Regions from separate parts of the Pectobacterium wasabiae CFBP 3304 genome, predicted to be linked through region 1. Evidence: predicted binding sites of a transcription regulator. Region 1 holds the regulator's gene; each other region holds the start of a gene.
What was found. The regulator Fur, encoded in region 1, represses iron uptake genes when iron is present. The targets are predictions, from matches to a motif close to ATAATAATGAGAACNACTATCAA.
Positions count from the first base shown of each region.

Region 2: the regulator Fur is predicted to act here: its motif matches at 2,929-2,951, upstream of A7983_RS12215 (Nramp family divalent metal transporter).
Region 3: the regulator Fur is predicted to act here: its motif matches at 4,492-4,514, upstream of A7983_RS03755 (TonB-dependent siderophore receptor).
Region 4: the regulator Fur is predicted to act here: its motif matches at 6,366-6,388, upstream of ftnA (non-heme ferritin).

Region 1 is NZ_CP015750.1:3,342,880-3,350,685, forward strand. It holds gene nagB (glucosamine-6-phosphate deaminase) at 1-589, opposite strand, end outside; gene nagE (N-acetylglucosamine-specific PTS transporter subunit IIBC) at 951-2,447, shown strand; gene glnS (glutamine--tRNA ligase) at 2,613-4,271, shown strand; gene fur (ferric iron uptake transcriptional regulator) at 4,335-4,784, opposite strand; gene fldA (flavodoxin FldA) at 5,114-5,641, opposite strand; gene A7983_RS15130 (hypothetical protein) at 6,183-6,425, shown strand; gene A7983_RS15135 (methyl-accepting chemotaxis protein) at 6,530-7,806, shown strand, end outside.
Region 2 is NZ_CP015750.1:2,692,532-2,700,337, forward strand. It holds gene recN (DNA repair protein RecN) at 1-1,035, opposite strand, end outside; gene nadK (NAD(+) kinase) at 1,114-1,992, opposite strand; gene grpE (nucleotide exchange factor GrpE) at 2,141-2,728, shown strand; gene A7983_RS12215 (Nramp family divalent metal transporter) at 2,989-4,227, shown strand; gene A7983_RS12220 (hypothetical protein) at 4,266-4,556, opposite strand; gene A7983_RS12225 (immunity 53 family protein) at 4,543-4,845, opposite strand; gene A7983_RS12230 (hypothetical protein) at 4,867-5,532, opposite strand; gene A7983_RS12235 (2-hydroxymuconate tautomerase family protein) at 5,664-5,894, opposite strand; gene nudK (GDP-mannose pyrophosphatase NudK) at 6,071-6,646, shown strand; gene maeB (NADP-dependent oxaloacetate-decarboxylating malate dehydrogenase) at 6,981-7,806, shown strand, end outside.
Region 3 is NZ_CP015750.1:839,705-847,510, reverse strand. It holds gene A7983_RS03775 (dienelactone hydrolase family protein) at 1-2, shown strand, start outside; gene A7983_RS03770 (hypothetical protein) at 116-1,822, shown strand; gene A7983_RS03765 (MmgE/PrpD family protein) at 1,946-3,274, opposite strand; gene A7983_RS03760 (helix-turn-helix transcriptional regulator) at 3,381-4,364, opposite strand; gene A7983_RS03755 (TonB-dependent siderophore receptor) at 4,573-6,888, shown strand; gene A7983_RS03750 (ArsR/SmtB family transcription factor) at 7,016-7,327, opposite strand; gene A7983_RS03745 (RtcB family protein) at 7,587-7,806, shown strand, end outside.
Region 4 is NZ_CP015750.1:3,923,402-3,931,207, forward strand. It holds gene zwf (glucose-6-phosphate dehydrogenase) at 1-1,193, shown strand, start outside; gene A7983_RS17845 (bifunctional 4-hydroxy-2-oxoglutarate aldolase/2-dehydro-3-deoxy-phosphogluconate aldolase) at 1,360-2,001, shown strand; gene purT (formate-dependent phosphoribosylglycinamide formyltransferase) at 2,181-3,359, opposite strand; gene A7983_RS17855 (S9 family peptidase) at 3,558-5,609, shown strand; gene A7983_RS17860 (DNA polymerase III subunit theta) at 5,964-6,194, opposite strand; gene ftnA (non-heme ferritin) at 6,566-7,072, shown strand; gene A7983_RS17870 (YebY family protein) at 7,352-7,708, shown strand.

The DNA of each region.
Region 1 (7,806 bases):
CGGCATCCAGCAATGTACCAACGCCAACGGTCAGGGCAAATTTGGGCACCAAACTGACGTCCCCGCCGAAGAAACGGGAATTCGCAATACGGGTTTCTTCCGTCAACGTTTTGATGCGGGTGCGGGAAGCCAGAGAGGAAGCGGGTTCATTGAAGGCGATGTGCCCATCATTGCCCACGCCGCCCATGAAAAGATGAATCTTCCCGTAGGATTTTATTTTCTCTTCATAGCGGCGACATTCTGCTGTGGTGTCTTCTGCGTTGCCGTTCAACAGGTTAATGTTTTCACGCGGAATATCAACGTGATTGAAGAAATTCTGATGCATGAAGGTATGATAGCTTTCTGGGTGATCGGTTGGCAGGCCGACGTATTCATCCATATTGAAGGTCACAACGTGTTTGAAGCTCACCAGACCGGCTTTGTGCATGGCGACCAGCGATTTATAGGCTTCCTGTGGTGAGCTACCTGTCGGTAAGCCAAGGATAAAAGGGCGCTCTGGACTGGGTTTGAAAGCGTTAATTTTCTCAACGATGTAGTGGGCGGCCCATTTTCCGACGTCTGCGGCGGTAGTTAAGGGGATGAGTCTCATCGGCGCTCTCCTGATTTCTAGTGGAATTAAATACGTTATCGCGTAAATCGTGCCAGTGGCACGCGTTCTCTATGTATTAAAATTAGTCTACTCCGTTTTTTTTAATCTTGAAATAAGTTGGGGTTTTATTCAGATATAAAGTTTTCGTATGCAGTTTTTTGGTGATTTTTATCACATAATTATGGGGATTAATTTGTGTAGCGAATTATTTTTCTTACACTGTTCCTAAGAACCACCGCAGGTCATGGTTTTTCGACAATGTGACGCTGTTCGACAGTGAAATTTTTGGCAGTGAAATTTATTGGCAGGTTTGTTTGCCCCACAACATTTCATTTACCTCGCAAAGGTAAGAGAGGGAAACGTGAGTATTCTTAGCTATTTACAAAAAGTTGGCCGGGCATTGATGGTGCCTGTCGCGACGCTGCCTGCTGCCGCTATCCTGATGGGGATAGGTTATTGGATTGATCCGGTTGGCTGGGGAAGTGAAAACGCGTTGGCGGCACTTCTCATCAAATCGGGTGAGGCGATCATTGGGCATATGGCGGTGCTGTTTGCAGTCGGTGTCGCTTACGGCATGTCGAAAGATAAGGATGGTGCGGCCGCATTGACCGGTTTTGTTGGTTATCTGGTGCTGACTACACTGTGTTCACCTGCTGTGGTCGCGATGATTCAACGAATTCCCGTTGAACTGGTGCCGGCTGCGTTTGGCAAGATTGAAAACCAGTTCATCGGGATTCTCGTCGGTGTGATGTCGGCTGAACTGTATAACCGTTTCAGCCAGGTTGAATTGCCTAAAGCGCTCTCTTTCTTCAGTGGGCGGCGTTTGGTACCGATTCTGGTTTCTTTCCTGATGATTCTGGTGGCGTTCATTTTAATGTACGTCTGGCCTGTCATTTACAATGCACTGGTGTCGTTTGGTGAACACATCCAACAGTTAGGGTCGGCTGGTGCTGGGGTTTATGCCTTTTTTAACCGCTTACTGATCCCTGTTGGATTACACCATGCGCTGAATTCCGTGTTCTGGTTTGATGTCGCGGGTATCAACGATATTCCTAACTTCCTGGCTGGCCAACAGTCTATCGATTCTGGTAAAGCCGTAGTGGGGATCACGGGCCGTTATCAGGCGGGTTTCTTCCCGATCATGATGTTCGGCCTGCCGGGAGCTGCGCTAGCGATTTACCACTGTGCGCGCCCAGAGAACAAAAGCAAAGTAGCCGGGATTATGCTGGCGGCGGCATTTGCTTCATTCTTCACTGGGATTACCGAGCCGCTGGAATTTTCGTTTATGTTTGTCGCGCCAGTGCTGTATTTCCTGCATGCGTTACTGACAGGTTTTTCCGTATTTATTGCAGCCAGTATGCAGTGGATCGCCGGTTTTGGTTTCAGCGCCGGTCTGGTGGATATGGTGCTGTCTTCGCGTAATCCGCTGGCAACCCAGTGGTACATGTTGATAGCGCAGGGGCTGGTATTCTTCGTCATTTACTACGTGGTGTTCCGCTTTACCATCACTCGCTTCAATCTGTTAACGCCGGGACGTGAGCTGGCGGTAAGCGGTAGCGAGGCAGATGGCTATGACGTGATTAAGGCGTCTGCGGGCAAGAAGTCAAACGATACGGCGGCGTTGGCACTGGGGTATTTGCAGGCGCTTGGTGGCAAAGCCAACCTGGTTGGTATCGACGCCTGTATCACACGTTTGCGTTTGAACGTGGTTGATTCCTCTCTGGTTGATGATGCACAGGCGAAACGTCTTGGTGCTGCGGGTGTTATTCGCCTGAATAAACAAAGCGTACAGATTGTGGTGGGCACGCAGGCTGAGTCGATAGCAACGGCGCTGAAAGCGGAGCATGACAAGGCGTAATATAATGACGATGCCTGTGTAACGCCGTGTTATATCGATGAAACTAGGGGGGTGAGATAGCAATCTCGCCCCTTTTTTTCGTTATGAATAATTAACGGTTGTTTCCCTGCGTAGCTTGTTGGATCATTGTCGGTTATACGTCGTTTTAGCATTGAGGAATGAAGAATGAGTGAGGCTGAAGCCCGCCCGACTAACTTTATCCGTCAGATTATTGATGAAGATCTGGCATCCGGTAAGCATGACCATATTCAGACGCGTTTCCCGCCAGAGCCGAACGGTTATCTGCATATTGGGCATGCCAAATCTATTTGTCTGAATTTTGGGATCGCGCGTGACTATCAAGGGCAGTGCAACCTGCGTTTTGACGACACCAATCCGGTAAAAGAAGATATCGAATACGTTGAGTCGATCAAACGTGACGTCGAGTGGCTGGGTTTTTCATGGAGCGGTAACGTTCGTTATTCTTCTGATTATTTCGATCAACTGCACGCTTATGCGGTTGAGCTGATCGGTAAAGGGCTGGCTTACGTTGATGAGCTGACGGCCGATCAGATTCGTGAATACCGTGGTTCGTTGACGGCTCCGGGCAAAAACAGCCCTTATCGCGATCGTACCGTGCAGGAAAACCTGGCGCTATTTGAAAAAATGCGTAACGGCGGGTTTGCAGAAGGTACTGCTTGTCTACGTGCAAAAATCGATATGGCATCATCCTTTATCGTGATGCGTGATCCGGTGCTGTATCGTATTAAGTTTGCCGATCATCACCAGACCGGCAACAAGTGGTGCATCTACCCAATGTATGACTTCACCCACTGCATTTCTGATGCGCTGGAAGGGATCACGCATTCTCTGTGTACGTTGGAATTCCAAGATAACCGCCGTCTGTACGACTGGGTTCTGGATAACATCACGATTCCTTGCCACCCACGTCAGTACGAATTCTCCCGCCTCAATCTTGAATACGCGATTATGTCCAAGCGTAAGCTGAATCAACTGGTCGTGGAAAATGTGGTTGAAGGCTGGGATGACCCGCGTATGCCGACCATCTCAGGCCTGCGTCGTCGTGGCTATAGTGCGGCTTCCGTCCGTGAATTCTGTGTGCGCATCGGCGTAACGAAGCAGGACAATAACGTGGAAATGGCCGCGCTTGAATCCTGCATCCGTGACGATCTGAATGAAAATGCTCCGCGTGCGATGGCAGTGCTAGATCCGGTCAAGGTCGTGATCGAGAATCTGCCCGCTGGGCACGAAGAGTTTGTTGCGATGCCAAACCATCCTAATAAGCCGGAAATGGGCTCACGTCAGGTGGCATTCAGCCGTGAAGTTTACATCGATCGCGCTGATTTCCGTGAAGAAGCCAACAAGCAGTACAAACGTCTGGTGTTGGGTAAAGAAGTTCGTCTGCGTAATGCCTATGTGATCAAAGCCGATCGCATTGAAAAAGACGAGCAGGGCACTATCACTACGATCTATTGCAGCTATGATGCGGAAACGCTGAGCAAAGATCCGGCTGACGGCCGTAAAGTGAAGGGGGTTATCCACTGGGTCTCTACGGCGCATGGCGTGCCAGCAGAATTCCGTTTGTACGATCGTTTATTCAGTGTGGCAAATCCTGGCGCGGCGGATGATTTCCTGTCGACGATTAACCCAGACTCACTGAAAGTTACGCAAGGTTTTGTCGAAGCGAGTTTGGCACAAGCGGAAGTAGAGAAGGCGTATCAGTTTGAGCGCGAAGGTTACTTCTGTGCCGATCGTGTTTACTCCAGTACAGAACATCTGGTGTTTAACCGAACGGTCGGGCTGCGCGATACTTGGGTTGGCTAAAGTCACGAAGTAGAAGATAAAAATAAAACCGCCTCGGCGGTTTTATTTTTTTATGCGGTCGATTTATCGTGTGGACTCATGCAGGGTTTCGTCTTCTCGACAATCCCCTTCACTGCAATGCCCATAGAGATACAAACTGTGGTTGGTCAGTTTAATGCCGTGTCTTTCTGCGATCTCACGCTGACGTGCTTCGATAGATTCATCGCGGAATTCAATGACTTTGCCACAGTCGAGGCAAATTAAGTGGTCGTGATGATGCTGCTGCGTCAATTCAAAGACGGATTTGCCACCTTCGAAGTTATGACGGGTTACGATACCAGCATCATCAAACTGGTTGAGTACGCGATAGACGGTAGCAAGACCAATCTCTTCGCCCATATCAATCAGTCTCTTATATAAATCTTCCGCACTGACGTGATGACAGACAGGATCCTGTAACACTTCCAGTATTTTCAGTCTTGGAAGAGTGACTTTCAAGCCGGCCTTCTTCAATGCGGTATTGTTGTCAGTCATGCGGGTTTAGTCCTGTAGCTTACTTATCAATGGAGGCTGCCTAGCCTATGACATCGGTCGGCTCAAAAAATGCAAACGCGTCTCAATTATAGAACCGCGCATACAAAATGAAAACAAGGGAATGTTAACAATATTGTCCCCACTCACACTATTGATATACAACGCAATCCGTTGTTGATGAATGAGGAAAAGGTAAAGCGCGTATAAAACCGATGGGATTATTGTACAGGTTTACTGATAGAAGTTAAAAAAATGTGTCAATTATTGTGAAAGGTTTTACCTATCGATACTATTTTGGCTCTGATAGGAATTATCAGAGCCAAAATGGCTTAGCCAACCAGCTCTTTCAGATTCAGTTCATCGCCGATCTGTTTCACCCACGTCGTCACGCGCTCGCTGGTCAATTCAGGCTGACGGTCTTCATCGATAGCCAAACCAATGAAGTGATTATCGTCGGCAAGTCCTTTAGACGCTTCAAAGTAATAACCTTCTGTTGGCCAGTGACCGACAATCGTCGCTCCGCGAGGTTCAATGATGTCGCGAATAGTCCCCATGGCATCACAGAAGTATTCCGCATAGTCTTCCTGATCGCCGCAGCCAAACAGAGCAACCAATTTTCCGGTGAAATCAACCTCTTCCAACGAAGGGAAGAAGTCATCCCAATCGCACTGAGCTTCACCGTAATACCAGGTTGGAATACCTAACAGCAGAATATCGAAACCTTCTAGGTCTTCTTTGCTACTTTTGGCGATGTCATGAACATCAGCAACGTTGGTGCCTAACTGCTGTTGGATCGTTTTGGCGATGTTTTCCGTGTTGCCCGTATCACTGCCAAAGAATATTCCGATGAGTGCCATGAATTGAATAACCTCTTGATTCTTAATGGTATGGTGTAATATTTCACCCACTTATCTGTTAATAATAACAGACACTCACATTAGGAGAAACTCGTATCGGTACGGAGGCGTAAATCAAGAGCATGCAAAATGCGGGGGGCGATAAAAGGAACGAAGCGCTGATCTTCTGGTGCTAAATTACCCATGGTAATAGTATGGTCATATTACCTTTCGAGATCAGACACGCATAGCCCTAACACTACCAAGGTTATTTATTTGCAATGATGTTTCATTTTTTATGAATGGTATTTTTATTTCATGGTTCGTTTCAGTTGTAATTAAAAGCAGACTTCTTTTTGTCAGAAATGAAAGTCACGGAACGATACATCTCTACTCTGGGAAATTAAAATGCATACAAAAGATAATGTTTTTACTGAATTGAAAATTTGTAACATTTTTAGGGAATATTCCTAATAAAAGAAGATAAGAATTATAACCATTTGTAGCTGAAACGATGCAGCCTTGAAGAAGAAATCTTTAGCTTTTGATGTTAAAGAATAAAATGAAAATGATGCGTAAATTGCTTCTCCGTCTAAGTGCGTATCCACGCCAGCGCACAAGGGACGCGGGTGGCCGTCGCTTTGCTTTCAACCCTCTGATTAAAAACCGTATATTTATAAAAATAGGTGAATTCATTCTCAGTGTGAAAAATTATATTAATAAATATAGCAAGAGTGCTAAATATTCTCTGTATTTAGCCGATGAACTAGCGTGGTTTTTGAGTTTTCAACTTGGTGAAATGTGAACGCTAGGGAGAAGTGGTCTGTTTTATTGTGTGAATTTTCTGATTCATATTGGTTGATTAGCGATAAAAATCTTTTTAACCATTTTCCTGATTTGGAGTGAGCTATGAGACTTATTAAAAATATTGCCATCAGAACCGCTATGCTATGGGTGCTGGGCATTTTTTGCGTTCTTTGGGGGGGCGTATCGATATATACCCTGTTCTCTTTTAAAGAGATGACTGCAACCTCAAAAACCAGCACCTTGCTGGTTCAGAACATGAATTTCATCAACCAGGGCAACGATCAATACTTTCGTATGGTGACCCGTCTGGCGCGCGCGGTAGATGCGCGTCGCAGTGGTGATAATGCGACTGCTGATAAAGAGCAGGCCTCTGCACTCGTCGCGCTGGATAAACTAAAGACTGATTTGGTGGCGTTTAATGCCATCGATCATGCGAGCCTGGATAATGCTCTGGTGCAGGCTGTCAGTCGTGACTGGAATAATCTGGTTGTTCAAGGCGTTGAACCGCTTTATCAAAAGGCCGTTGCCAACGCGCTGGATGATTACCAAAATCAGGCCAAGAATGTTGTGCCGCCATTGAGTCGCCAGTTTGGCGCGTCCCTATCCGCATTCAGTAACGCCAGCGCAGAGAAATTCGCTGCAGCGGGGGTTCGCTTTGAACAAATCACCACGGTTGGACAGAACATTTTGCTGAGCGGGCTGTTTATCGGCCTTATCATGCTGTTCCTAACCGATCGCTATCTGGTGGTGTGCTTGGTTCGCCCGTTGAATGACCTGCGCTATCACTTTAGCGTGATTGCCTCTGGTCATCTGGGTAAACCGATTCTGGACTTTGGTAATAACTGCGTTGGCCGCCTATTTCCACTGCTGCGTGAAATGCAGGGGAGTTTGGCGAGCACCGTTAGTACCATCAGAAACAGCACGGACTCCATCTATCAGGGAGCTTCTGAGATCGCAGCGGGTAACAACGATCTGTCATCACGTACCGAAGAGCAGGCTTCCGCGCTGGAAGAAACCGCTGCTAGCATGGAGCAACTGACGGCGACGGTGAAACAGAACGCCGAAAACGCCAACCATGCCAGTCAACTGGCACTGCAAGCCTCAACAACGGCGAAGAAGGGCGGTGAAATAGTTGAGAACGTGGTGAAAACCATGGCTGAAATCTCTGGCAGCTCAAGAAAAATTGCAGAAATCACCACCGTGATTAACGGCATTGCTTTCCAGACCAATATTCTGGCGCTGAACGCGGCGGTAGAAGCGGCGCGTGCGGGCGAACAAGGGCGTGGTTTTGCCGTGGTAGCCGGGGAAGTACGTAGCTTGGCGCAGCGTAGTGCGCAGGCGGCGAAAGAGATTGAAGGGCTGATTTCTGAATCGGTTCG
Region 2 (7,806 bases), 650 kb from region 1:
CGTGTCATGGTCACTTTCCTGCTGTTCCAACTGTTGTTGCTCTTCCAATAGTTGCTGGTGAAATATGGGGAGCGTCTCTGGAGCAACATGGTGCTTGCGCGCCAACGCGAGTTGACGTGACAGACGCTGTTCCAGCTCATACAGCCGAATCGGGTCGAGGTCCATCTGTTCGCTGTAGTGGCGCAGTTCATCACTGGCTTCACTTAGCTGAATGCCTGCTTCTTCGAGCATCGACAGCACGCCGAACAGGGTTTCATCCATGCCGATCAGTTCACCGAGCTGATTTTTTACGCTGTGCAACATATTAAGTATGTTCTGCTCTTCGTCTTCGCTCAGCAACTGCATGGCTTGTTGGCTCATCGTCAGTAGCTGACCGCTATTTGCCAGACGTTTGTATTCAACATCAATTTGTTCGTATTCACCGGGTTGTGGGGAGAATTCATTCAGCTCTTTCAATTGATATTGCAGCAGTTCTCGGCGGGCCTCGCGTTCAATCGCCGCCTGTTGTAGTTGTGCCAGCGCGCGGCAGCTTTGGTGCCACTGATGCCAAACCTGCTGCATGGCAGCCAGCAATTTGGGTTCATCGGCATACGCATCCAGTAGGTGTTTTTGATGGTCGGGGCGTAGCAGGAGCTGATGAGCATGCTGGCCATGTACCTGAATCAAGTGCTGACCGAGTTCACGCAGTTGAGACAGTGGCACGGCAGTGCCGTTAATAAAGCCGCGTGAGCGACCATCGGCACTAATGACGCGGCGTAGCAGGCACTCGTTGCTGTCATCTAACTGGTTTTCTTCCAGCCACTGACGTGCAGTCGGGGTATCTGCCAACGCAAATCGGGCGCAGATATCGGCTCGGGCAGTCCCCGGCCTGACCATGCTGGCGTCAGAACGATTTCCCAGACATAAGCCGAGGGCATCAATCGCAATCGATTTCCCCGCACCGGTTTCCCCGGTGATCACGCTCATTCCTGACTGAAAATCGATTTCTAATTCGCGCACGATGGCGAAGTTACTGATAGTGAGTTGCGCCAGCATGATAATTTTCCTGTATGGGACTGTGTTTACATACAGTATAAACTGGTTTTATATACAGTAAAGTAGATTAGTAGAATCTTAGAATAATTTTTTTGACCAGCCAAGTTTTGAACTTAGTGTATTGAAATAACTGTAGTTTTTTGGATGTATCAAATTCAGGTGATGTTCGCTGCGGCGAATCAGTACCTCTTCGCCTTCCTGCACCGGTAGCGCAATCTGGCTGTCGCAACTGATTTCCAGATCGTTAGTAATGCAAGAAAACTTCAGCCGAATTGTGCTGCTACTGTTGATGACCAGCGGGCGGGCAGACAAGGTGTGCGGGAACATAGGCACCAGTGCAATGGCTTCCAAAGACGGTGTCAGGATAGGGCCACCAGCAGAAAGCGAATAGGCGGTCGAGCCTGTGGGCGTGGCGATAATCAGGCCGTCCGAACGCTGAGAAAATGCGAATTTGTCGTCAATATAGACTTCAAATTCAATCATATGTGCGACTTTTCCCGGATGAAGCACCACTTCATTAATGGCGGTACTGATACTGTCGGGCTGGTTTGCGCGGCAAACGTGCGCTTCCAGCATGAAGCGCTGTTCGCTCAGGTAATGGCCGTCGAGTACGTCAGAAAGTTGCTGCTGGGCGTGATCGGGGTCGAGATCGGTTAAAAAACCGAGATTACCGCGATTCACGCCGATCACCTTGATGTCATAACGCGATAGCACGCGCGCGGCACCCAGCATATTGCCGTCACCGCCGACGACCACGGCTAGATCTGCCTGCTGACCGATATCGGCAAGGCTACCCGTCGGTGCATTTTTTAGGTTAAGTTCTCGCGCAATCTGCTGTTCGATCAGAACGGAGTAACCTTTTTCGGTGAGCCAATGATAGAGCATCTCATGCGTTGCCAACGCCGTTGGGTGGCGCGGGTGGCCGACAATGCCAATACAATTAAACGGCTTGTTCATTGTAAGCGGTGTGTTCATTGCTGTTTTGTCCTCAGCGTGGTGTATCGGCAGCGTTGGGAACCAATATATGACAGGTTCCCTTGAATCCCCGATTTTGATCCCCATAATAAGCAACTAGCGAGATTAATGCTAAACCGCGGAGAATTTCATGAGTAGTAAAGAACAGAAAACGCCTGACGAGCAAGTCCTGGATCAAAAGGAAGCAGCAAAAGGGCAGCAAGCGGATGCCACGCCAGAGACGGCAGACGTAGCTGACCCGCGTGATGCGCGCATCGCCGAGCTGGAAGCCCAGTTTAGTGAGCTGCAACAGCGCGAACGCGACAATATGCTTCGCGTTCGTGCCGAAGCCGATAACGTTCGCCGCCGTGCGGAAATGGATATCGAGAAGGCGCATAAATTTGCGGTAGAGAAATTTGCCAATGAAATGCTGCCAGTTATCGATAATCTGGAACGTGCGCTGGATACGGCGGACAAAGCCAACGAATCATTGGCTGCGATGATTGAAGGTGTCGAATTGACGCTGAAATCGTTGCTGGATGCCGTGCATAAGTTTGGTATCGAGGTTGTAGGTGATGTGGGTGTACCGTTTAACCCAGAAGTGCATCAGGCGATGACCATGCTACCTTCGGCCGATCACCAGCCGAACCATGTCATGATGGTCATGCAAAAAGGCTACACGCTGAACGGCCGTTTACTGCGTCCGGCGATGGTTGCCGTATCAAAAGCACAAGACTGATACCTTCTGCTTTTACGCGCCATCTGCTTTCTACGCATTCTATTTACCACGTATCTTCATTCCAAACCCTGTGCTTGCTGCATGGGGTTTTTTGTTTATATCTTGTTAAGATTTGTTTGATAAAAAAGATGTTTTTTAGCTTTTGAATGACTCATCATCGTTAACTATCAAAAGAATTGGTATTACCACTCTAAATGCACTTGATAATCATTATCGTTTTTGTGAGAGTAATAAAACAACAGTGTTAGAAGGGTCATACTATGCCGAGTAGCCGTGCTATTGAGTCAACAAGCCGTACATCAAGGAAGGTCAAACTTTCTCTGATGGGCCCGGCTTTTATCGCGGCAATTGGTTATATCGATCCCGGTAACTTTGCCACGAACATCCAATCTGGTGCAGCCTATGGCTACACGCTGCTGTGGGTGGTGGTGTGGGCGAATCTGATGGCGATGCTGATCCAACTGTTGTCCGCCAAGTTAGGCATAGCAACCGGCAAGAATCTGGCGGAACATATTCGCGATCGTTTCCCGCGCCCGGCCGTTTGGGCATATTGGGTGCAGGCTGAAATTATTGCGATGGCGACCGATCTGGCCGAGTTTATCGGCGCGGCGATTGGCTTCAAATTGTTGCTGGGCGTGTCACTGCTGGAAGGCGCGATCCTCACTGCTATTGCAACCTTCCTGATCCTCATGCTGCAACAGCGTGGGCAGAAACCGCTAGAGATGGTCATCGGCGGACTGCTGCTGTTTGTTGCTGCGGCGTATATTGTCGAGCTGGTATTTTCTCAACCTGAGCTGTCCGCGTTAGCCAAAGGCATGGCAATGCCTAGTTTGCCGACCTCCGATGCCGTGCTGCTAGCTGCGGGTGTGTTAGGCGCGACCATTATGCCGCATGTGATTTACCTGCACTCTTCGCTGACGCAACATGAGGGAAACCATACCCGTGCCGAACGCTATTCTGCAACGAAAGTTGATGTTGCGATTGCGATGACGATCGCGGGATTCGTCAATCTGGCGATGATGGCAACAGCAGCCGCAGCGTTCCATTTTAGCGGCAATCAGGATATTGCCGATCTGGATAAAGCCTACCTCACGCTTGAGCCGCTGTTAGGGAAAGCAGCCGCAGTCATTTTTGGTTTGAGTCTGGTGGCGGCGGGTCTTTCCTCTACCGTTGTCGGTACGCTGGCAGGACAGGTGGTGATGCAGGGATTCGTGCGTTTCCATATTCCGCTCTGGGTTCGCCGCACCGTTACGATGCTGCCGTCGTTTATCGTGATCCTGTCCGGTATGGATCCGACGCGGGTGCTGGTGCTAAGTCAGGTCGTTCTGAGCTTCGGGATTGCGCTGGCGTTGGTTCCCTTACTGTCCTTCACCGGTAACCGCGAACTGATGGGTTCGATGGTTAACGGCAAATGGGTACAGCGTATCGGACAACTCATTGTCGTGCTGGTCGTTTCCCTGAACATGTATTTGCTGGTTGATACCATGCTGGGGATATAAGTTTGGGGTAGGTTTCGTTCTACGTGGGTTGTGCCACATTATTGATTCAGCGTGACGTAACCAATGTAGTGGGGTCCTTCCCACAAGGTCCATGTGCCAACACGAGAAAGTGTGTCTACTTGTTCTGCTGAAGCGATAACGGTTACGGTGGCTGAGGTTGTTTCTCCTGCGGCGATCTCACCGTCAAAATGGAATTGCCCCATAAAGTACGCGCCGCTAACCGGATCTTTATGATTAGGCCGATAGCCGGAGCGGCAGGGGGTACGTCTGGCTGACTCTGCGGCTAAACATAACGTTACCTGAAATTCAGCGGTTTTATGTTCGTGCATCACGACACCAGTTCAGAAAAACCGTTAACAGTTTTGTCAGATTACTGACGCTACAAAAACCAATGAATTGCAGGTTTTCCGTTTTGCAGAATAGCCAATCGTTGTCTTCTGATTGCTCGCCTTGACTTAGGGGGGCAAAAGACTTGCCAGCAAGTGATGTTTCAGCCAGATCGATTTTTACTTTCCAGCCAGGGTTATCCAGCGTATCGATGCTAATGCCGAACGTGTGTTCCCACACTCCGTTACACTGCGCCTGATACCACTGTTGAATTTCCTGCAACTCGTTCATTCATCATCGTCTCATGGGCGTTCAATATGAGGTATTTTCTTGGTCTGCTGATGTTTCAGCGTCGGGGAAGATTTCTTGTAGTTCCACTCGTTTGCAAATGACAAAGCCAGAATCAAAGAGTAATGCTTTAACGTTCCCTTTCATTTCAACTGATGGAACGAAGCGGGTTTTAAGCACGCTGGATAACGCCTGTTGATAGGCTTCCAGTAAAGGTTTGGGGCCGTTAGCGAGTAATCCGTTGCCATCATTGCCGAATATCGGCTCATCTTGGTGCCGATAAGTGTTGATATAACGGCTCATTGGTCGCCAGTCGCTGAGAAGATGTTGGTGAACCACCCAGATGCGCCCGAGTAGTTCATAGCTTGATGCTGTCGCTGCGGTGGAATAGTACAAGCCGCCTTTCTGTGCGTTGTAGTCCCATAATAACGGATGCTGATCGGTAAATGTCAGTTCGCCTGAGCTGGTAGGTTGGATGTCATGCTCGACAACGCCATAGCAGCAAATCATAAAGTGACGCAGATAAGACTCATGCGGTTCGCAGTAGACGGAGTAATTGTGTTGCTCGTCATAGCGCCAGTTATCACAACAGAAATGGATCGTTAGCGTGTTCGTATTGGTGTGTTGTACGCTGGAAATATAGCCGTTTAAATCCTCGTATAGCGCCTCGGCTAACTGTTCAATATCCATATTTCTTGCTCCCTTAAGCGGTGGATTCCCAAAGAAAATGCAGGTATTCCTGTTCATACTCGGCAAAGATGGATACCAGCATATCAGTATCTGCTTCGTACATCAGCAAGGCCCCGTGAAAGGAAACATCCTTAATCACCATCAGGCGGTGCAGTGGGTTTCCCTGCCGCTTTTCTTAACGCCGTTACTGGCACGCCGCCAATCCCCCAGTTATCCGTTTCAACTTCATCAATCACGACTACGGTCGTTTTTGGGTTTTTATTGAGCACATCGACCAGCAACTGTGTCACGCCCTCAATCAACTGACGTTTTTGTTCAGCGGTGACGCCTTCATTGGTGATTTTGATATTGACGTATGGCATGGATTCTCCGGGGATTGTGGCGATCGACGATAAGGTTAGGAGATTTATCATACGACGATCGAAGACAAGAATGCCGTTATCCTGCCCGTTTTCTCATCAAATAAAAGGGGATATGATGAATTTACGTTGTTATAAATGAACGAGCCCTTCCAACCATCGATCGCCGAGGTGTTTGCATGTCGTCTCCTATTGATATCGTCGAAAAGAAGCTGCTATCCGATAACTGGTATATTTTGAATAAATATACTTTTGATTTAAAAAGAAATAATGGCGGCGTAGTTCGCCAAATTCGTGAAGTCTACGATCGTGGTGATGGGGCGACAATTCTGTTGTACAACCGGGCGAAAGGCACGGTGATTCTGACTCGGCAGTTCCGTATCCCGACCTACGTTAACGGCAATGAAGGCGGCATGCTGCTGGAAACGTGCGCCGGCTTGCTGGACGATCATTCGCCTGAAGAGTGCATTCGTAACGAGGCGATCGAAGAAACAGGCTATGCGATCGGCAACGTTGAGATGTTGTTCTATGCCTATATGTCACCGGGCAGCGTGACGGAACGCGTGTACTTTTTCGCTGCTGAATATGATGAGTCGCTGCGGGATAATGCAGGCGGTGGTGTGGAAGATGAAGATATCGAGGTACTGGAGCTGCCGTTTAGTGAAGCCGTCGCGATGATGAACGATGGCCGGATTAAAGACGGCAAAACTATCATGCTGCTACAGCACGCGATTATTCACGGTTGGTTTGCCTGAGCCGACACCGCAGGATCGCGATGATATTATCGCCACCAGCGAGAGCAATATTCGTACTATTCTGAATATGCCGCCGTAACCTATCTTTCTCCGTTGCGCGGTGTGTTTGCATCACGCGACGGCTTTTCCCCGTTTTGTCTGAATTTCTCCCGGTTGTCCTATTCGGCGTATCTGATTCTGACTGCAAATTGAACAAAAAACCGTCGAATAAAATAACTATATTAACCAGCATTCCCCCTCAGTTTTTGCCATCCTCGGTAGTGTAGCCATTGGTAAACATTATACTGGGTACTCTTTACCCTACAGACACAACAAAACCGAAAAGGTACATAAAATGGATGAACAGCTAAAACAAAGCGCCCTTGATTTCCACCAGTATCCGATTCCTGGAAAAATTCAGGTTTCCCCGACTAAGCCACTGGCGACGCAGCGCGATCTGGCACTGGCGTACTCTCCCGGCGTGGCAGCACCCTGTCTGGAAATAGCCGCAGATCCGCTGGCTGCTTACAAATACACGGCACGCGGTAATCTGGTTGCGGTGATCTCTAACGGAACGGCCGTTCTGGGTCTCGGCAATATCGGCGCGCTGGCCGGTAAACCGGTGATGGAAGGCAAGGGCGTTCTGTTCAAAAAATTCTCCGGCATTGATGTGTTCGATATCGAAGTCGACGAGCTAGATCCAGACAAGCTGATCGATGTGATCGCTGCGCTGGAGCCGACGTTCGGCGGTATCAATCTGGAAGACATCAAGGCACCGGAGTGCTTCTACATCGAGAAGAAACTGCGCGAGCGTATGAAGATTCCGGTCTTCCACGACGATCAGCACGGCACCGCGATCATCTGTACCGCCGCCGTTCTGAACGGCCTGCGGGTAGTAGAGAAGAATATTTCTGATGTGCGTCTGGTGGTATCCGGTGCGGGAGCGGCATCTATCGCCTGCCTGAATCTGCTGGTGGCGCTGGGTCTCCAGAAGCACAATATCGTGGTGTGTGATTCGCGCGGCGTGATTTTCCATGGTCGTGACGAAAATATGGAAGAAACCAAAGCTGCTTACGCTATCGAAGATAATGGTGCTCGCAAGCTGGCTGACGTGATCCCTGACGCGGATATCTTCCTCGGCTGTTCTGGCCCCGGCGTACTGACACCAGACATGGTGAAAA
Region 3 (7,806 bases), 2.5 Mb from region 1:
AGCCGTCAGTGCCTGAATTATAATAAATTTTTTGATAACATCAGCTTACTGATGTATTACTCGCCTCTGCGTGCTGTAGCATTCAGGGGCTTTTTAATTTTACAGGGATGAGGTGATGAAGAAATACCTGAGTATTATCATGGTGGCCTTATGGTTGTCAGGCTGTAATGGAGAAGAAAAGCTTCGCGAGGGGAAATATCTGGTTGAGGATATTCGCGTTGTGTTTGATAACAGTAAAAATCCTGAAGCCAATAAAAACAGAGATGATCTGCAAGAACATATCACGCAAGGCCTTAAGGGTATTAAAAATGACATCTACTTCAATCTGACACCGACTCAGGTGAGTTACTACAGCGTAGATGGTGAACATATAGAGGATATAAAAGAGAACCGAGTACGGGTAAACGGTGCGTGGAACACACTAAAAATTAATGGAAAGAATAAGGTTGAGTTTGTATCGGATAAAAGCGCTGCCTGTGCATTTTATTTCTGTGAAATCACTATGGTCTTGAAAAAGACGGAAGAACAGTCACCCGATTTACTCAAGATTAAGCAACGTTTTGAAGACAGCAAAAAAGCCTATCAGGCGCAGCTTCTTGAAGAGAAGGAGGCATTTAACCGCGCGCCGATGGACGATTTCCCCGGAGTTCCCTTTTATCCTGAAGACGACTTTACGATTAAGTTGCCGTTTAAGATGTACGACAAGCTGGATTTGTGGACATTCGGGACCTATGTTCGTCGGATGGGGCGTCTGCTGATCGATAGGGAAAATACAGATACACAAATCTATTCCTATCGGGATAAGCAGAATAAAACTGACTTTGACCTGTTTACTGTTAGCGCGGCGAAAGCGGATTTTAATCTCGCATCGTGGCTGGAAGGGCAAAAGGGCGTGTTGTTCCAATCAGAAAACGGCGCGGCATACGATAATCAGCAAGGCACATTAGAAGCCGTCTATTTTCAATATGATGAGGCTAAACAACGCTATTTTATCGGGTTAGCGAATGCCGAAGATATCGTAGCGTTAGCTAAAGCGTTTGCTGTACTGCGCACGATGGATGAACGTTACCGTGGTGAGCAGAGGTTGTCGATGTACGATCTGGCATTATCTCCGCAGGCGTTGGAAGCGAAGTATGGTGTAAAGATCGCGGATGAATTTAATATCGCAGAAACGCATCAGCAAATATGGAAAGAAATAAATAAGAATCTGGAAAAGCCCGAGCGTTTTATCGATCGGGGAATGCAACGCATACGGATAAAATTCCCGTCAGAAGTCATTCAATATAACATTTATTTTCAGGTCTCTCCCCAGTCAATCCCTGAGCTTATGGCTGAAACTAAAGAAATTGTTCCTGAAGGTAAACAGGTGGATGACATCTTTATTTATGGTGATAGCGCGTTTGCTGGCTATGAATATGACGCTCATGTTGGAAATGGGCTCATATTGCAATTCTTGGTGCCGAAGGATTCAGGAACACCGGTGGATCGGTTAATGCTTCTGCATGTGTTACGGCAGCTTGATATGACACATTTCCCCATGATTTCTGAGCAGGAAGGAAAAAACCTGTCTAAGTATAAACAAGCGCCACTTTTCGGATCTAACCTTGGCGATCGTTATTTCAATGTGAAAGAAGGTCTTATCGACAGCGTGGGCAATCTGATTATAGCTAATCCTGCTGATGGCTATTTTAAGTTTGAATACCGTTCTCCCAATATACTTGCGACCCGCTATAAATCAGAGGGGGAAGGGAATTATTCCAGAGTACCGGGTGTGATGGTATTTGATGAAAAAGGAAAATTGATTTCCCATCAGAAAGACTAATCGGAGCTGACGGCGTGGTGGTCGTCGGTAATGGTATTGTCGGGAATAGTGCTGTCGATAATGATGTCTATCGACAGCGCCTCGTATCCCGTTAAAACCAGTATTTTGTTAAAACCAGCATTGTTAAAATAACAGCCCAAGCAAATAGCGTAGATCGCCTGCTTGCCGTAATGCACAACGACCGGCGATCTGGTTACTGTCGAGATGTGCCAGAGAGCCGATAGTTTGCTGCAATTTGGCGCGCAGATCGGTGGGCCGTGCTGAGGTTTCCTGACGCGTGGTGCGCTGGATCAGCGCGCTGCCGTTACGCAAATGTAGGGTAACCTCATGAAAACGCGCCTCAGGGTCAAGCTCATCAGGTGGGGCGGTTTCATCGGCGTGGCGTATGACGCGATTCGCCAGTGCGGCGATCGCTGCTTCAACCGGCGCTTCTGAAAAATGCGCCAACTTCAGTTCCCCTTCAATCAGAGCCGCTGCAATCACATACTCCAGACTGAATCGTGCCTCTACGCCATTGGTCGCGTTACGGATAAAAGGAGCAACGTCGCCGCCCGGCGGGAAGGTCACCGTGATACGCTCGATGGCGTTGGCCAGATCGGCGTCTGCACCATTTTGCTCATGCCACCGCTCCCGTAGCGCAAATGCAGCTTCGGCAGCGCTGTGGGTTCCGCCACAGGTCGGGTAGCGTTTGAATTCTAAACCGGGAGAAAGAATACGCCACGGTGCTCCCCAGTTTTCCACCAGCAGTTCCGGCTGTTGTTTTTGATCGCCATGCGCGGCAAGAAATGCCTCAACCACCCGTTGCGTGTTGCCTTCGAAGCCCGCTAGCCCCAGTTTAACGGCAGTCAACCCCGCTCTGGCGGAAAGCCCGGCGTGTAGCGGTTTGACCGCTGAACCGAACTGCGTCCGCAACCCGGCAGCCTGAGTAGCCGCAAGGCCAAGAATAATTTGTGTCTGTTCTACCGATGCATCAACCAGACGTGCCGCCGCAGCGGCGGCGGCGATAGCCCCGAGCGTGGCCGTGTTGTGGTAACCGAGGCTGTAATGACGCGGGCCGCATGCCAGCCCGATTCTGCCAGCGGCTTCTACACCGATGACATAGGCTGTCAAAAACGCGTCTTCCGTAACGGATGCGTCTTCTGCTGCAAGGGCAAACAGCGCAGGCAGAATGACGGTGCTGGGGTGACCGCGAAATGCGGGGTGATAATCGTCAAAGTCCAGTACGTGACCGGTATAACCCAAAATCAGGCTACGCGTCAGACTATCCGTACCGCTGAATACCTGCTTTAACGGCGCGAGGCCACTATCGGCAAGTGCGCCTTGTGCGATCGGAAGTGCGGTGGAGATGAAGTCCGTTACCCCTTCGCGGGCGGCATCAATCGCGTCTTGGTTCGGCTCGCTATGGATAACGTGGTGGGCAAGCGTTGCGGTGATATCAGTCTGATTGGTCATGAGTGGTCAGGTATCTTGGTAGAAAACACTAATTTACTGCGCGTTTTTGAATAGTGATTAATAACTAAACGGAATAATAAATTCCATTTAGTTATTAGTGGGCAAGTCAGAAACGGTCTTTTAGCTGCCCTGGTGTAATGCCAAACGCGCGGCGCAGCGCGGTGGCAAAATTGGCAGGGCTATTGTAGCCGGCGATGCTGGCTGCCTGCGCAATACCGATGCCGTCTTTCTGCAAGGCTAGCATGGCGCGCTGCAAACGGCAGTTACGCAGGTATTCAAAAACGCTCATATTGAACGCCTGACGAAAATGGCGCTGTAGCGTACTTTCGCTCATGTTGACGCTTTTGGCGATTTCACTCATCGAAAGGTGGTCGGCGCTGCCGCTTTCCAGCATATCTCGAATCTGTTGAATACGATGGTAGCCACGTAGGGTAACACCGTTGCTTTTCTCCTGCGCCATGCTGGCAGTCAGTGAAGTAAACGCTTCGATAATCAAGCTCATGCACTGCATTTCCAGATAAAGGCGCTGGAGCGGCGTTTGGCAAGGCTCAGCATCCAGCGTTTGTAAGGCTATTGCCTGCGCCTGCCGGGACGGTGTCCATAAGTGTGTCGCAAGGTGGGTCTGGGTGAAATCGTGGATGGCCTGCCAGTCACCGACGGTATCCATCATATTACCGTACAGCCATTCTCTATCGAACGTTAGCGTAATGGTTCTCTCATATTCATCACGCTTGCCAATGCGGGTAAACATCGTCGGTTCCGTCAGCGAAATCAGCGAGGCTGGCTGGCTCTCTCCCAGATGCAGTTCCTGATGGCCAAATGAAATATGCGCATTGCCGCTTACCACGATGGCGAGTTTGATCGCACCATCCAGCAGGTTTTGGGTTTTCATGTTGTGGCGATTAATCACATCTGCGGTATGCAGGATCAGATGCGGATTGAGCTGCACAACCGTGAACGATCCAAATAGCACTGGGGTGTTATCGATCAGCCGGGGGCCGATAAACCGGTAATGATTCGCGACCAGGCTCGATTGCTGAACGATGTGATCTTTGAAGATCGGTTTTGATGACTGAGTGAAGCTGCGCACGTGATTACCTACCTGATTAAACCCTTCGACCTGCGCCTTCCATTTTGATGCTTTGGCAAAACATTTTGCTGCTAGAGCAAACCCCGTCCTGAATGACAAATGTAACAATGACCGCGCCAAAATGGTAATGCAAATACTTCTCAATAGCATTTTTCGTTGGGGATGTCACATTGCACGATTTCATATCTTACAGGGCAGGATGATTTTGATGAAACTACCACAATCGCGTCGTTATTTGGCGACACTCATTGGCGTTAGCTGCGGGATGACGTCGTTTTTGAGTACGGCACAGACCTCGACCGTTCCTTCAACAGAACCTGCCCCACAGGTGCAGAATCAGGCCGAAAGTAAAGCGTCGGGCGATACGATGGTGGTGACGGCCGCTGAGCAAACTCGTCAGGCTCCGGGTGTGTCGGTGATTACGGCTGAAGATATCAGCAAACGTCCGCCTGCTAACGATCTGTCAGAGCTGATTCGTACCATGCCGGGCGTTAATCTGTCCGGTAACTCAACCAGCGGCTCACGTGGCAATAACCGCCAGATCGATATCCGCGGCATGGGACCAGAAAACACGCTAATCCTGGTGGATGGTAAGCCAGTATCGAGCCGTGCGGCAGTACGTTACGGCTGGCGCGGTGAACGTGATACCCGTGGCGACACCAACTGGGTGCCAGCGGACATGGTGGAGCGTATTGAAGTACTGCGCGGCCCGGCTGCCGCGCGCTATGGCAACGGTGCTGCGGGCGGTGTGGTTAACATCATCACCAAACAGCCGACGCAAGAATGGCACGGTGCATGGAATAGCTACATGAGTTTCCCTGAAGATAAGGCTGATGGTGCTACCAAACGTACCAATTTTAACTTAATGGGAGGTTTAACCGACACGCTCAGCCTTCGCTTGTATGGTAATTATAATAAAACACAGGCAGATGCTTGGAATATCAACGATGGGCATCAGATAACTCCGTTATCAACGGCGATACCGGCTGGCCGTGAAGGCGTTCGTAACAAAGATATTAATGCATTACTGCGTTGGACATTTATGCCAAAGCAAACGTTGGAGTTTGAAACTGGCTTTAGCCGTCAGGGCAACATCTATGCGGGCGATACTGAGAATAACAATGGTAAAGCGGACACTCAGGCTCTTTACGGTCAGGAAACCAACCGTATGTATCGGCAGAAGTATGCGATAACTCACCGCGGTTATTGGGATAGCGGCATAAGTACGCTGTCTTATCTGCAATATGAAGATACTCGTAATGCACGAATTTTCGAACCTTTAGCTGGGGGCCCAGCAGGTCGTCCAACAGGAAATTATCAGTCGACCATTAAACTGGATGCTTATACGGCACACAGCGAAGTCAATATTCCATTTGAGGCATGGTTTAGTCAAACCGCCACCATCGGCGTGGAGTGGGTAGAACAGAAGATGCACGATCCGTCTTCAAATACACAGCCTACTACTGAAGCTGGTAGTGTCGGATCCATTGCTGATACTCATCGTAGCGAGAATATTTCTGCTCGTATCGCTTCTGTTTTTGCAGAAGATAATATCGAATTAACTGATAGCACTATGCTGACACCAGCACTGCGTCTAGATCATCATAATATTGTTGGTACCAACTGGAGCCCATCGCTGAACTTGTCGCAGCAGTTGGGAGACGATTTTACTCTGAAGATGGGGATTGCTCGTGCTTACAAAGCGCCGAACCTCTATCAACTTAACCCCAACTATCTGCTGTATAGCCGTGGCAACGGTTGTTATGGTGCAGGTGCCTGCTATCTGATGGGGAATAACAATCTTGATGCAGAAACCAGTGTCAACAAAGAGATTGGTATTGAATTCAAGCGAGATGGGTATCAGGCGGGGGTTACTTATTTCCGCAATGATTACCGTAACAAAATTGAGTCAGGTATCCACAAAATCGGTAACGCGGTAGGAGGAAGCAATAAAGATTATCATAATGCGAATGTCTATCAGTGGGAAAATGTGCCTAAAGCGTTGGTAGAGGGGCTGGAAGGGTCGTTGGCTATTCCGGTCACCGAGACAATAAGTTGGAATAACAATATTACATGGATGCTGCGTTCCGAAAACAAAACAACGGGTGATTACCTATCAATCACACCGGAGTTTACGCTCAATTCTTCCGTGAGCTGGCAGGCAACAGACGAGCTATCCGTTTTGGCGAACATGACCTGGTACGGGCGTCAGAAGCCGAAGAAATATAACTATCAAGGTAAAGCCGTGGGATCTATACCGTTGACTGCGGCTTACGATACCCATGAGGTTAGTCCTTATGCGATCTTTGGTTTGAGTTCAACTTACGAGGTGAATAAAAACCTGAGTATCACTGGTGGAGTGGAGAATTTGTTCGACAAGCGCCAATATCGAGCAGGGAATGCTCAGTCGCTGACTGCGACCAATTCTGCGAATGTAACCAGCATAACGTCCTACGGCGCCGGTGCGGCAACCTATAACGAACCGGGACGGACATTCTTTGTCAGCGTGAATACGTCGTTCTAAATCGTAGATCTGCCATACTTAGTCGCAAACGCCACGGGAAATCCTGTGGCGTTTTTCATGGCGTGCCATCCCTGGCCGCCACTGCGCAACGTTAAAAATTTCTCCCGGAAATTTTTTATTATCGCTATCAGGGGCAGAAAAGAGTTTTTAAGGTGGCGACGATGGTTTCTACATCGTGATTTTCGATGCGGTAGTGCAGTGTTTGTGATTCGCGTCGATAGCTAATCAACCCTTCTTCACGCATTTTCGCCAGATGCTGCGAGAGGGCGGACTGGCTTAACGGGATATGTTCAAGTAACGCACCCACCGACATTTCACGGTGTTCAATAAGCAAGCAGAGTACCAGCAGCCGGTTTTCGTTGCCTATCGCCCGCAGTAGTCCAGCGGCTTTTGCTGCACCGTCCTGCATGAATTCCCGATCCGCATTGTTCACCGCCATCTTCACTCCGCCTTGCGTTACTGACTAATTTAGTAATACCTAATGTATTGAGCTTACCATACCCTCGACCTTGAGCGAGGAGAATGATTCATATCGACAAAACCGTGGGTGAGGGAATTTATGCACGCTGCTGGCGGTTTACAATAAGCACGTTCCCCCTTAGAATAGCGCGACATCCTTTCCTGAATCTGCTGCTGCAGGAAAAACAGCCTTCTCCTCGAAACAGGAGGAGCGATTTTTTGTTTTTCTAGGTAGCACTATGTCTACATTCACTCGTTTACAAAAACGTTTATCCCATTTGGGGATAGACGCCGATTATCAACATTCTATTTATCATCTCCGCAGGCAGCACGTAGAAGCGCAAGTTTTATTGCCGGAAGCGTTGCCGCTAGAGGAGAAAGCCGTTCAGCAACTGCTGGATTTCGCCTCGGTTCATATACCGGGCAGCGATGCGCACGTCTGTGCTGCTCGCGCAACGC
Region 4 (7,806 bases), 580 kb from region 1:
ATACGAAAGCCTTCAACAAACTGGGCAAGATGCTTGACCAGAAAAATCGTACCACCATCAACTACTTTGCAATGCCACCCAGCACATTTGGTGCGATCTGCAAAGGGCTGGGAACCGCTGGACTGAATAAAGATCCGGCGCGTGTGGTGATGGAAAAACCGTTGGGTACCGATTTGGCGTCGTCGCGTGTGATTAACGATCAGGTCGCGGAATTCTTTAACGAATGTCAGGTTTACCGTATCGACCACTATCTGGGTAAAGAAACGGTTCTGAACCTGCTGGCGCTGCGTTTTGCCAATTCGTTGTTCTCCTCGAATTGGGACAACCGGACGATCGACCATGTACAGATCACGGTAGCTGAAGAAGTCGGAATTGAAGGGCGCTGGGGCTATTTTGACAAAGCAGGTCAGATGCGCGACATGATCCAGAATCATCTGTTGCAGATCCTGACGATGATTGCGATGTCGCCGCCGTCTGATTTGACGACTGACCGCATTCGTGATGAAAAAGTGAAAGTGTTGCGTTCACTGCGCCGTATTGACCGGTCCAACGTGCATGAAACGACCGTGCGTGGCCAATATTCTTCTGGTTTTGTCCAGGGACATAAAGTGCCGGGCTATCTGGAAGAAGAGGGCGCGAATAAAAGCAGCAGCACGGAAACCTTCGTCTCGATTCGTGTCGACATTGATGACTGGCGCTGGTCTGGCGTGCCGTTCTACTTGCGCACGGGTAAACGGCTGCCGACAAAATGTTCGGAAGTGGTCGTGTACTTTAAAAACCCTGCATTGAATCTGTTCCATGATTCTTACCAGCAGTTACCGCAGAACAAACTGATCATTCGCTTGCAGCCCGATGAAGGCGTGGAAATCCAGATTCTGAATAAAATTCCGGGATTAGAGCATAAGCATCGCCTGCAAACGGTGAAGCTGGATTTGAGCTTCTCGGAAACCTTTAATCAGCAGCATTTAGCGGATGCCTATGAGCGTCTGCTGCTTGAAACAATGCGTGGAATTCAGGCGTTGTTCGTCCGCCGCGATGAAGTTGAGGAAGCCTGGAAGTGGGTGGATTCCATCATGGAAGCATGGGCGATGGACAACGATGCACCGAAGCCTTATCAGGCGGGAAGCTGGGGACCAGTGGCGTCCGTGGCGATGATCACGCGCGATGGCCGTTCCTGGAATGAGTTCGAGTAATTTTTTGATAATACGTCAGTAGCCGGAATGTCGAGGTGTGTTGGCATTCCACAGTTTTAATGTATGGCTTACGGTGCGGTTGGCATCTGCGGCAACGCAGATCCCTGTGGCAGGGGCGCGCTATATAATTAATGATGCCTTCGGGCATGTCTGGAGATGATTTTTGATGAAAAACTGGAAGACGAGCGCGGAACAGATTTTGACAACGGGTCCCGTTGTTCCTGTGATTGTGGTCAACAAACTGGAACACGCGGTGCCGATGGCAAAAGCGTTAGTCGCGGGCGGCGTTCGCGTTCTGGAACTGACATTGCGTACCGACTGTGCTATCGACGCGATCCGTGCGATTGCGAAAGAAGTACCAGAAGCTATCGTGGGCGCGGGTACGGTGACAAACCCTGAGCAACTGGCTGCGGTGGTTGAAGCTGGTGCGCAGTTTGCCATTAGCCCGGGCCTGACCGAGCCACTGCTGAAAGCAGCATCGGCAGGCAATATCCCGTTGATTCCAGGTATCAGCACCGTATCTGAGCTGATGTTGGGTATGGATTACGGCTTGCGTGAGTTCAAATTCTTCCCTGCAGAAGCTAACGGCGGCGTGAAAGCGCTTCAGGCGATCGCCGGTCCATTCGCTCATATCCGTTTCTGCCCAACTGGTGGTATTACGCCGAATAACTACCGTGATTACCTGGCGCTGAAAAGCGTGCTGTGTGTTGGTGGTTCTTGGTTGGTGCCGAACGATGCGCTGGAAAGCGGTGATTACGCACGTATTACTGAACTGGCGCGTGAAGCGGTTGCTGGTGCAAAAGCGTAAGTTCGCTAGTTATTGAATGACGAAGGCCACTCACTGCGAGTGGCCTTTTTTATGACGGACATCCTTGTCCGTCACCCTACGGGCCGTCGCAAGCGACGTTGAAAAATGTTCCCTACATTTTTTTATGACGGGCATCCTTGTCTGTCACCCTGCGGGCCGTCCAATCAGCAACAGTAGTATTAACCGCTGACTTTTACGCCAGCCGCGACGCGTTTGGCGATTTCAACAGCATCGTCTGTCGTTTCTGCGCTGGCTAACGCAACGCCCATACGGCGTTTGCCGCTGATATCTGGTTTACCAAACAGGCGAATTTGCGTATGGGGGAGGAGCGCACTTTCTAGACCCTGATAACGCACGTTGTTGCTTTCAAGCTCCGGCAAAATTACAGCAGAAGCCGATGCACCGTACTGACGAACCACGCCAATTGGCAACCCAAGGAAAGCGCGAACGTGCAGGGCAAACTCGGACAGATCCTGAGAAATCATCGTCACCATGCCAGTATCGTGCGGGCGAGGGGAGACTTCACTGAAAATAACTTCATCACCGCAGACGAACAACTCAACGCCGAACAAGCCATAGCCACCGAGCGCTTTCACTACGTCGCTGGCCATCTTTTGTGCGCGATCCAGTGCCAGTTCACTCATCTGCTGCGGCTGCCAGGATTCGCGATAGTCGCCATCTTCTTGTCGATGGCCGATTGGCGCACAGAAATGAATACCGTCAACCGCATGGATGGTTAGCAGGGTGATCTCAAAATCAAAATTAACCAACCCTTCAACGATGACGCGTCCGCTGCCTGCACGGCCACCCTGTTGGGCATAGCTCCATGCCTGCTCTAACTGTTCAGCGGAGCGAATCAGGCTTTGCCCTTTGCCGGATGAGCTCATGACGGGCTTCACAATACAGGGATAGCCAATTGCCTCTACAGCTTGATAAAAACGCTCTTCACTGTCGGCAAAACGGTAGGTGGATGTCGGAACGCCGAGCGTTTCGGCAGCCAGACGACGGATACCTTCTCGGTTCATCGTCAGGCGTGTCGCTTCAGCACAGGGGACAACATGGTGGCCCTGTTTTTCCAGTGTCACCAGCATATCGGTGGCGATGGCTTCAATTTCCGGCACGATATAATCAGGGCGTTCGGCTTCAACCAACGCCTTTAATGCGTCGCCATCCAACATATTGATGACGTGGCTACGATGTGCAATCTGCATTGCTGGGGCATCGGCATAGCGATCGACCGCAATCACTTCGATTCCCAGGCGCTGACACTCGATCGCCACTTCTTTGCCTAATTCACCGGAGCCAAGCAGCATTACTCGTGTTGCATCCGCACGCAGGGCGGTTCCAATCGTTAACATAACCTTATACCTGATCGGGTTGTGAAAAATGGCCGCAGTATAAACGAAAACGTTTGCGTGCGCATTAAAGAGGGCGGCTCTGGAATGCGTTACGCAAAAGCGCACCAAGAGACAAGGACGTGGCTTGGCATTGCTGGGCAATCGTGCCACTCTTCTGGCAGAGTGAATTTTTATGTCAAGACAACGAGATCCGATGCGATGAAGACACCGCAAGCTGAAAAAAAGCCCCACGCCATAAGCACACATGGCGATACGCGTATCGACAACTATTACTGGCTGCGTGATGATCAGCGTACCGATCCGCAGGTGTTAGCCTATCTGGAACAGGAAAATGCCTATAGTGAAGCGATTATGGCGCCTCACGAAGTGCGTAAACGGTCGCTGTATGACGAAATGGTTAAACGCATTCCATCGACGGACATGTCTGTGCCGTATGTCAGAAAAGGCTATCGTTATCAAAGCCGCTATGAGCCGGGTAAAGAGTACGCCATCTATCTGCGCCAGCCTGAGCACTCGACAGCAACGTGGGAAACGCTGTTGGATGGGAATCAACGTGCGGAGGGACATGAATTTTATAGTCTCGGCGCGCTTGAGATTAGCCCAAACAACACGCTATTGGCCCTCTCGGAGGATTTTTTATCCCGTCGGCAGTACACGCTGCGCTTTCGCGATCTGAACAGCGGCGAATGGCTACCGGATGTGATCGAAAATGTGACCGCAGGTGCGGAATGGTCAGCCGATTCGACGGTGCTGTACTACGTGCGTAAACATGAACAAACGCTATTGCCGTATCAGGTCTATCGTCACCGTCTGGGGAGCGATCCCGCACAAGATGAACTGGTATATGAAGAGAAAGACGACACCTATTATGTCAGCTTGAGTAAAACGACATCAGAGCACTACATCACTATTTACCTCAGTAGCACTACGACGACCGAGGTATTATTACTCGATGCGACGCTCCCAGATGCGGTGCCGCAGGTTGGCATTCCACGTCGGAAAGATCATGAATATGGTATCGATCACTATCAGGGGCGGTTTTACCTGCGTTCTAACCGAGAAGGAAAAAATTTCGGTCTCTATCGTTCGGATAAACCTGATGAACAAACGCTGGAAACGCTAATTGCTCCACGTGAACACCGCGTTCTGGAAGGTTTTGAACTATTTCGAGATTGGTTAGTGGTTGAAGAAAGGGAACGCGGTTTAACCAGCTTGCGCCAGATTCACTGGCATACGCAGGAAGAAAAAACGATCACCTTTAATGATGCGAGCTATGTGGCATGGCTATCGTACAACCCTACGTCAGAAACGGCATTGCTGCGTTATGGTTACTCATCAATGACAACCCCCAGCACGCTGTATGAATTGAATCTGGATACGGGTGAACAGCAACGGCTTAAGCAAGCCGAAGTGAAGGATTTCTCTCCAGATCATTACCGGAGCGAACGCTTGTGGATCACGGTCAGGGACGGTGTCGACGTACCCGTTTCCCTCGTTTACCATCGCGAGCATTTCACCCCTGGTAAGAACCCGATACTGGTTTACGGCTATGGCGCCTATGGCAATAGCATGGAGCCAGATTTCAGCATTAGCCGTTTGAGCCTGCTGGACAGAGGGTTCGTTTTTGCCTTAACGCACATTCGCGGTGGTGGTGAACTGGGTCAGCAGTGGTATGACGATGGCCGACTGCTCAATAAGATGCATTCCTTCACGGATTTCATCGATGTGTCTCAGGCATTGATAGAAAAAGGCTATGGCGACAGGGAAAACATGTTCGCGATGGGGGGCAGTGCGGGGGGGCTCTTGATGGGGGCGGTAGTCAATATGGCCCCCGATTTGTTCAAAGGTGTTGTCGCCCAGGTCCCGTTTGTTGATGTGTTGACGACAATGCTGGATGAGTCAATTCCGCTGACAACCGGAGAGTATGACGAGTGGGGCGATCCAAATGAACAAACCTACTATGACTACATCAAGCAATATAGCCCCTATGACGGTGTTACCGCTCAGCGTTATCCACATTTATTGGTGACTACCGGGCTACACGATTCTCAGGTTCAGTATTGGGAACCTGCGAAGTGGGTGGCAAAATTGCGGGATGTCAAAACAGACGACCGTCTGGTGTTGCTGTACACCGATATGGATGCCGGGCACGGCGGAAAATCAGGCCGCTTCAAACGCTATGATGACATTGCGTTAGAATATGCTTTCCTATTGATGGTGCTTGAAAAGGCTGCGGAAGGTCACGAATAAGGGCTAGCAACTGAAGTTATGAGGGTAAACCCGTTTTCGGGTTTACCCGGTTGGCATGACACATTACTTGGGCAATATCAGAACTCAAGTAATATCAGCCTGCGGTTTCTTTGCTTTTTTGTCGGCCCGTTTTTCGGCGGCCGTTTTCAGTGGCTTCTTCTTACTGTTCTTTTTGCTATCCAGTCCTTTACTCATATCTTGCCTCGCTTGATAAAAGGTTAGGTTGCTATCCCATTAACCTCCTGTGCAGTTCGATATGCAAGTAGAAAATCATTTTTGCTGTGTAAGAATGTAACCCGTGGAAAGGGATGTTTTCCACGGTAAGGCAATCTTAGAATGGAATGCGAGGAATCGCTATTTAGACTTAGGCTCGTAGGGTAAACGAGAGAACTGTAGTGAGCGTTGACGATAAAACGTCACACGTTCACGAAAGTAGTTACGCAGGTGCTCGGGTTGTTCTCTCTCAACAACTTCTGGAATGACTGGCATATTGTAACGTTCTTTGAAGGCAACGCCTGATGCCGCCAGATCTACGTTAACCTTATCCATATCCTCTTTGGATAATTCCGCCAGATTATGTCCCATACCGCTTTCTCCTGCCTATTGGTCACCGACTGATTGGTGCCACGGTAAAGTAGCGACAGGAAAATGGCAAGTGTTCACCTTATCATGTGGATGTTTATTATTCTGATTGTGAAATGGGAATCATTTTTAATACCAGGAAGATATAAATGATATAGATCGAAATTGCTATTTTTGATAATAAAAATGATTCGCAATAATACAGTGAAAATCATTCCTAAGTGATAATAAATATCAATGCAAATAATATTAATTATTTGTTTTTATTGATTATTTTATTTTTAAATCATCAGTGTTAATAAAATGTTTTTTATTTTATTTTTTCAGGCATAATGCCCTAAATAATTACACCTGCCGGGAAATAAGGAGTTACCATGTTAAAAAAAGAAATGATTCAGAAGTTGAATGAGCAACTTAATCTGGAGTTTTATTCCGCGAATTTGTATTTACAAATGAGTGCATGGTGCGGTGACAAAGGTTTTGAAGGCGCATCCAGTTTCCTGAAGACGCATTCTCAGGAAGAAATGCAACACATGCAACGCCTGTTCGACTACCTGGATGATACAGGAAGCTTGCCTGTATTAGGCGCGATTGCTGCACCGCCGATTGATTTCGATTCACTGGCTGATGTTTTCAAGTTGACCTACGAACACGAGCAGTTGATTACAGCAAAAATTAATGAGCTGGCGCATGCTGCAATGGCACTACAGGATTATTCTACATTTAACTTCCTGCAATGGTATGTTGCCGAACAGCACGAAGAAGAAAAACTGTTCCGTTCTATTCTTGACAAACTAGCTCTGGTCAAAGCGAGCGAAGGCGGTCTGTTCTTCATCGATCAGGACCTGAAAAAAATGTCTACGGCAGCACCGTCAGCCTAACGACAATCGACGCTTTTGTCGGCCAATGTGCATTTGAAGAGCGCGGGATAATATTCTTTTTATCCCGTTATTTCTTTCCTCGAACGACCTCCCTACTTATACCACGCTGTCGATTTTATTCTTGGCTTCACACTCGACTTCATCTTCCTCTGTCGCTATGATCGCGTTAGTCGTGATACACAACTTTATGTTTTATAAGGTTTGATGCGGTCTTTCTCTGATTTGGATAAGGCTGCAAAACTCACACATCATTGTCTGAATACGCATGTCGGGAATACCATGATGAAGAAATTTTTGCTATCTATCGTGCTTACCTCACTTTCTGTGAATGCTTTTGCTGCTGCTAAACTGGCAAATATCAGCCGGCTGGAATATGGCGATCGTTGGGCTTTCACGCGTGAAGAAGTGCAATTGATTTGTCGGCCTGGCAATGCGCTGTATGCCCTACATACTGGGACGTTGATGCAATATCCGCTAAACGATACTGCTATTGCGCAGATGAAATCTGGACAGGTGAGTGCACAACCGATAGACGTGATTTGGCTGGACGATCCTAAACACCCCGGACAGAAGAAAAGCCTTCAGCCATTTATCGATCGTGCAGAGCAACTGTGCTTACCAGATGGTCAGCCATGAAGTGATTGATTTACCTATTTAATGTTAATTTCTTGCTTCTTTATGGTTAAGGTAAAGTGTGAAACCTGTTCCATTTGTGATAATTGCGAACGGGTTGA